DNA from 2 places in the Luteibacter yeojuensis genome. Region 1 is predicted to be linked to the other one. Evidence: predicted binding sites of a transcription regulator. Region 1 holds the regulator's gene; the other holds the start of a gene.

Region 1 (3,404 bases):
CCTCGGCCGATGCGCGCAAGCTCGTCTGCCTCGCGGCACAGCTGTTGAAGCAGCGCAACGAAGAACCCGACGACGCCTTGCTTGCCGAACGTTTCGGCACGGCTGCGCCGGCCCTGGCTTAAGCGGCCTAACGGACCATAGACAGAAACACACGGGCAGTGACTTCCTTCATGAGCACACACGTCGATTCCACCCAGGCCGCCGGACTCAACTGGCTCGCCGACCGTCGCCCCACCCGCAGCATCGCGATCGCCGGTGGAAAGGGTGGCGTGGGCAAGACCACGGTGGCGGTCAACCTCGGCATGGCGCTCGCGATGGGCGGCCGTGATGTCCTCCTGCTCGACGCCGACCTCGCCATGGCGAACATCGACGTCCTGCTCGGCCTGCAGCCCACCCGCCACCTGGGCCACATGCTGGAAGGGGAGTGCCGGATCGAGGACCTCATCCTCGAGGCCGCCCACGGCCTGAAGGTGATTCCGGCCACCTCCGGCGCGCGGCGCATGGCGCAGCTGCCGAACATCGAGCACGCGGCGGTCATCCGGGCCTTCGACGAATACCCGCTGGCGCCGGAGTACCTGATCGTGGACACCGCGGCCGGCATTTCCGACAGTGTGTCCATGTTCGCGGCGGCTTCCGACGAGGTGGTGGTGGTGGTCTGCGACGAGCCGGCCTCGCTCACCGACGCTTACGCCCTGATCAAGGTCATGAGCCGGGAATTCGACGTGAACCGCTTCCGCATCGTGGCCAACATGGTCCGCCACGCCCAGGAGGGCCGCCAGCTGTTCGAGAAGCTGGCGCGGGTGACCAACCGCTTCCTCGACGTGTCCCTGGATTTCATGGGCATGGTCCCGCACGACGAATACCTGCGCCAGGCCATCCGCCGCCAGTCGGCGGTGGTCGACGCCTGGCCGAGCAGCCGGTCCGCGGTCGGATTCAAGAATCTGGCCAGGTCGGTCGATACATGGGGTGAACCCGAGCCCCGGGCACAGGGCCGCATCGGCTTTTTCGCCGAGCGGTCCCACTTGGGAGGAGGGCTGCCACTGTGAGCGTCGCGACCGAATATCTCGAGATCACGCGTATCCCGGCGGATCAACTGGTAAAGACCCACGCGCCGCTGGTGCGCCGTATCGCCTATCACCTGATGGGCAGGCTGCCGCCGAGCGTGGACGCAAACGACCTCATGCAGGCCGGGATGATCGGACTGCTCGAGGCCGCAAGAAATTACTCGCCGACTCGCGCGGCCAGCTTCGAAACCTATGCGGGTATCCGCATACGTGGCGCCATGCTGGACGAACTGCGCAAGACGGACTGGACCCCGCGTTCCGTCCATCGGAAGTTGCGCGAGGTCGCGGAGGTGACGAGGCAGATCGAAAACGAGACGGGTGGCGACGCCGACGACGCGGAAGTGATGAAGCGGCTGGGCATCGACGCCATGGAATACAACCAGATCCTGGCCGACGCGGCGAGCGCGCGGTTGCTGAGCCTGACGGCGCCCGAAGGCGACGAAGGCGCCGCGATCGACGTGGCCGACCCGGATGCCGCGGGTCCGGACGGATTGTTTGAACAGGAAGGCCTGCGCGACGCGCTGGCGCAGTCCATCGACGGGCTGCCCGAGCGCGAAAAGCTGGTCATGTCGCTGTACTACGATGAAGAACTCAACCTGAAGGAAATCGGCGCGGTGCTGGGTGTGAGCGAATCGCGGGTGTGCCAGATCCACGGCCAGGCCCTCATCCGCCTCCGCGCACGCATGTCGGGTTGGAAAGAAAAGCATTGACGAACGCGCAGCAGCAAGGCGGAGAGAAGTTTTGGACAAGAACATGAAGATCCTCGTGGTGGACGATTTCTCCACCATGCGACGCATCGTCAGGAACCTCCTGGTGGAGCTGGGGTTCACCAACACCCTGATCCAGGAGGCCGAGGACGGCAATGCCGCCCTGGCGGTGTTGCGCGCGCAGCCGTTCGACCTGGTGGTCACCGACTGGAACATGCCGAACATGACCGGCATCGACCTGCTCCGCGCGATTCGCGCCGACGCCGCGCTCAAGGCCCTGCCGGTGCTGATGGTCACGGCGGAGAACAACCGCGACCAGATCATCGCCGCCGCGCAGAGCGGCGTGAACGGCTATGTCGTCAAGCCGTTCACCGCGGTCACGCTGAAGGAAAAACTCGACAAGATCTTCGAACGTCTCGCTGCGGCCGCGGGCTAAGGAACGACCCATGAACACGATGCTTTCCACCGGCCACGACGTGGCTCCCGAACTGCGCGAGCTGCTCGACGCAGATGACCCGGCCGCCTTCGAGCAGGCGCTCGACAACCTCCTCCGCACCCGCGAGCAGCACCTGTTCCTGGCCCTGGGTCATCTCGCCCGCGACCTGCACGAATCCGCACGCCGCCTCGCCGCCGACATCTCGCACGACGGTGTGCCGGGCAACATGAGCGACGCGCGCAAGCACCTGCGCGACGTACTCGAGATGAGTTCGCAGGCCGCGCATCGCACGCTCGACTTCAGCGAGAAGCTGCGCCCCCAGGCCCAGGCGCTCGCCCGCCAGGCCGACGAGGTGCTGGTGCTCGACCAGGCCGACCCGGCCTTCGCCGGCAACGCCACGGCGCTGGCCGTGCGCGTGGGCGACTTCGCGCAGAGCTGCGACATCGGCTTCGGCGAAATGGTGGAGGCCCAGTCGTGGCAGGACCTCTCCGGCCAGCGCGTCGCGCAGGTCGAGGCGTTCATGGCCAAGGTCGAATCCTCGCTGGTGGAACTGGTACGCCTGACCGGCTCCCTCGCGGGCGGGGCGGCGCCAGCCGCCGACAAGGTAAGCCAGGACGAAGTGGATCGCCTCCTCAGCGAATTCGGCTTCTGAGCGCCCTATGAGCGTGGAGCTGGACAACGAGCTGCTCAACGTCTTCCTGATCGAGGCACGCGAACTGCTCGAGAGCCTGGGCGAACAGCTCGTGGACCTCGAGTCGTCGCCGGGCGACGTCGACCTGCTGAACGCGGTGTTCCGCGCCTTCCACACCGTGAAGGGCGGCGCGGGCTTCCTCGGCCTGAACCCGATGGTGGAGCTGTGCCATCGCGCCGAGGATCTGCTCAACGAAGCGCGCAACGGGGCCGTCGTGCTCAACGCCGGCTTCATGGACGCGCTGCTGGAGTCGCTCGATCTCCTCAACGACATGATGCGCGCCGCCGACGGTGGCGTGCCGATCGACGCCGCGCCGCGTTCGCTGCTCGACCGCCTGCTGATCCCGGGCCGTGCCGCCTCGGCGCCGCCCGTGGCGCTGGCCGCGCCGATCGCCGCTCCCGCGGCGGCGGTGCCCTCGCGTCCGTACGATCCCATCGAGGACGAATTCGAGGCGATGCTCGACGCCGCGCGCAACGAGCGCGACCCGGCACCCACCTCCTCGGGCA
Region 2 (3,404 bases), on a different contig from region 1:
ATCTCGGCCAGCGCCCTGCCCGACTGGTCGACCAGTTCCGAGCCGGCGCGGACCTTGTCGGCACTGTCGTTGATGAGGCCCTTGATCTCCTTAGCCGCATTGGCGGAACGCCCGGCGAGGTTGCGAACTTCCGTCGCCACCACCGCGAAGCCGCGGCCTTGCTCGCCGGCACGCGCGGCTTCCACCGCGGCGTTGAGCGCCAGCAGGTTGGTCTGGAAGGCGATTTCGTCGATGAGGCTGACGATGTCGGAGATCTTCTTGCTGGAGGAGTTGATCTCGCGCATCGCGACGACCGTCTGGGCGACCACATCGCCGCCCTTCTCGGCCTGCTCGCGGGCACCGCGGGCCAACTGGTTGGCGTGGCTGGCGTTCTCGGCGTTCTGCTTCACCGTGGAAGTCATTTCCTCCATCGACGAGGCGGTTTCCTCGAGGCTGGAAGCCTGTTCCTGCGTGCGCTGCGAGAGGTCGTCGTTGCCGCGCGAGATCTGCTGCGCGGCAGTGCTGACCGAGCCGGCGCCATGGCGTACTTCGGAGACGATGGCGCTCAGGCGCTCGTCCATGGCGCGGAACGCGGCCTGCAACTGGCCCAGTTCGTCGTTGCGCGTGACCTTCACGTCATGGCCGAGCTTGCCCTCGGCGATGAGGTGGGCGACGGCGACCGTCTGCGACAGCGTGCGGATGATCGAGCGGATGACCAGGACGGCGATCAGCAGGCTGATACCAAGACCCAGGACCAGCGCGATGACGCTCAGCGTGCGGATCGTCTTGTACTGCGCGGATTCCTTGGCGAAGATGGCCTCGGCCTCGATGCGCTTGCCTTCCATGAGTTTCTGCAGCTGTTCCTGGCGATCCATCAGCAGCGGACGCACCTGGAGTTCGAGGATGTCGGTGGCACCTTCGTCGCCCTGGTTCAGCGCATCGAGCATGTCGCTCTTGCCCTGGGTGTACTCCTCGTTGGTGGCCTGCCACTTGTCGTAGTACTTCTTGATGTCGGCGGACATCGGGACCTTGCTGAACTGCGCCTTCACCGCATCCATTTCGGTCTGGTACTTCTGGAATTCCGCGACCTTCTGCTTCACCTGGTCCGGCTTGCCGACCTTGGAGGCGGCCTCGCCGAGGACAACGAAGGACATGAGCGAGTTCGTGTTGATCCGCGCGAGCATCTCCGACGGCGCCAGCTCTTCCTCATAGATCTTGCGCATGCCTTCGTTCTGGAAGTGCATGGCACCGAGGCCGACGGCCGCGCCGCCGATCAGCATGAGCGTGAGCAGGCCGAGCACGCCGTACAGGCGTCCGCGGATGGTCAGGGCGGGCATTTTGAACTTGAACTTCTTCATTGCGGTTCCAATCGGCAAGGTGCGGCAAGGGCAAACCAGGCATCACGGCGGGCAGGCCTTGCGGCCTCCCGGCGTTCGTACGCTCAGGCGACGGCTTTCACTTCCGGCGAGGCGAGGGCCGCCTCGAGCATCTGGGCATCCTGCGGCTGGAGCAGGCGATCCACGTCGAGGAGCAGCACCATGCGCTCGCCGACGGAAGTCAGGCCCTTCAGGTATTCGGTATCGACGGTGGTGCCCATATCCGGCACCGGACGAACGGCACCCGGGGCGACGTCGACGACGTCGGACACCGCATCCACCACCACGCCGAACTGCCGGCCGGCGACCATCACGATCACGCAGACGGTAGTGGCCGTGTATTCCTCGCGGGCGAGGCCGAAGCGGAGACGCAGGTCCAGCACAGGAACGATGGCACCACGGAGGTTCAGCACGCCGAGGACGTAGGACGGCGCCTGCGGAATGCGGGTGACCGGTGTCCAGCCACGGATTTCACGGACGGCGAGGATGTCGACGCCGTATTCCTCGTTCCCGAGGTTGACGGTGAGGTACTGCGCGGCCTCGTCGGACGCGGCGCTGGCGGTGCTGGCTTGCTCGTTCATGTCGTTCCCACGGCGGATCGGATCGGCGGTTCGGGACCCCTTCCCAAGGGGTATCGGCCGCGGCCGTTGGAACTTGAGGGGGAATGTCCGGCCTGGAGCCGTTGTAGGAGCCGCTATAGCGGCGAGAGCACTCTGCCGCGGTGTCGCGAGATCTCCTCGCCGCCATAGCGGCTCCTACAGGTAGGGCATCGCTGAAGCCCAGGCGGGATCAGGCCGCCTTCTTCCGGCCCTGCATCCGGACAAGGCCGGTCACATCCGCAATCAGCGCCACCGAGCCGTCGGCCAGGATGGTCGCTCCGGAAATCCCCGCCACACGGCGGTAGTTGGCTTCCAGCGACTTCACCACCGCCTGCTGCTGGCCGATCAGTTCGTCCACGAACAGGCCGATGCGGGTGCCCTCGCCTTCCACGACGATCACGATGCCCTCGTCGATCGCCAGGCGGCGGCCATCACAGCCGAACACGTCGAACAAGCGGACGATCGGCAGCCAATGGTCGCGGAAGCGGAACAGCTCGCCGCCGCCGGCCACGCTGCGGATGGCATCCGGTTTCACCTGCACCGATTCCACGATGGACACCAGCGGCACGATGTAGGTCTCCTCGCCCACCGCGGCCGTGAGGCCGTCGATGATCGCGAGCGTGAGCGGCAGCGTGATCGTGAAGGTGGTGCCGCTGCCCTGGGTGCTGCGGATGCCGACCGTGCCGCCGAGGTCCATGACGTTACGGCGCACCACGTCCATGCCCACGCCACGGCCCGAAAGGTCGGTGGTGGCGGCGGCCGTGGAGAACCCGGCCTCGAAGATCAGTTCGGCCACCGCCTCGTCGGACATGCCGTCGCCCGACGTGATGATGCCGCGCTGCACGGCCTTCGCCACGATGGCGTCGCGGTTCAGGCCCGCACCGTCGTCGGCCACTTCGACCACGATGGAACCGCCGCGGTGGAAGGCCTCCATGCGCAGCGTGCCCGTGTCCGATTTGCCGGCGGCGAGGCGCCTGGCCGGACCTTCCAGGCCATGGTCGATGGCATTGCGCACAAGGTGGACCAGCGGATCGCCGATCTTCTCAAGCACGGTCTTGTCGAGTTCGGTGGTCTCTCCGCGCAGGTCGAGCACCACCTTTTTGTCCAGCTTCTGCGCCAGGTCGCGGACCAGGCGCGGAAAACGGTTGAACACCGTGCTGATGGGCAGCATGCGGATGCTCATGACGCTTTCCTGCAGCTCGCGCGTATGGCGGCTCAGTTGGGCGAGCCCGTGGCGCAGCATTTCCAACTGCGACGCATCCACGCCGTCGTGGAACTGGCTGAGCATCGATTGGGTGATGACCAGTTCGCCCACGAGGTTGATCAAGGTATCGATCTTCTCGATGCCGACGCGGACGGAACTGGATTCGCTGTTCGCGGTCACGTCGCGCACGGCACGCGGCGCGGACGGGGCCGTCGGAGCGGCGGCGACCGGTACCGGCGCGGCGAC

Evidence for each region. Region 1 encodes FliA, which starts transcription of late flagellar genes. Its sites were predicted from a motif close to TAAAGTTTNNCNNNCNNNGGCCGATAA; they were not measured.
Region 2: HBF32_RS00455 (chemotaxis protein CheW) is a predicted target of FliA. The motif match lies at 1,987-2,013, and genes of this name have one in related genera.

The regions. Positions count from the first base shown of each region.
Region 1 is NZ_JAAQTL010000002.1:104,363-107,766, reverse strand. Features, by position in the region: gene flhF (flagellar biosynthesis GTPase FlhF) at 1-122, shown strand, start outside; gene HBF32_RS15365 (P-loop NTPase) at 171-1,046, shown strand; gene HBF32_RS15360 (RNA polymerase sigma factor FliA) at 1,043-1,774, shown strand; gene cheY (chemotaxis response regulator CheY) at 1,806-2,207, shown strand; gene HBF32_RS15350 (protein phosphatase CheZ) at 2,218-2,859, shown strand; gene HBF32_RS15345 (chemotaxis protein CheA) at 2,867-3,404, shown strand, end outside.
Region 2 is NZ_JAAQTL010000001.1:103,210-106,613, reverse strand. Features, by position in the region: gene HBF32_RS00460 (methyl-accepting chemotaxis protein) at 1-1,337, opposite strand, end outside; gene HBF32_RS00455 (chemotaxis protein CheW) at 1,421-1,936, opposite strand; gene HBF32_RS00450 (chemotaxis protein CheA) at 2,145-3,404, opposite strand, start outside.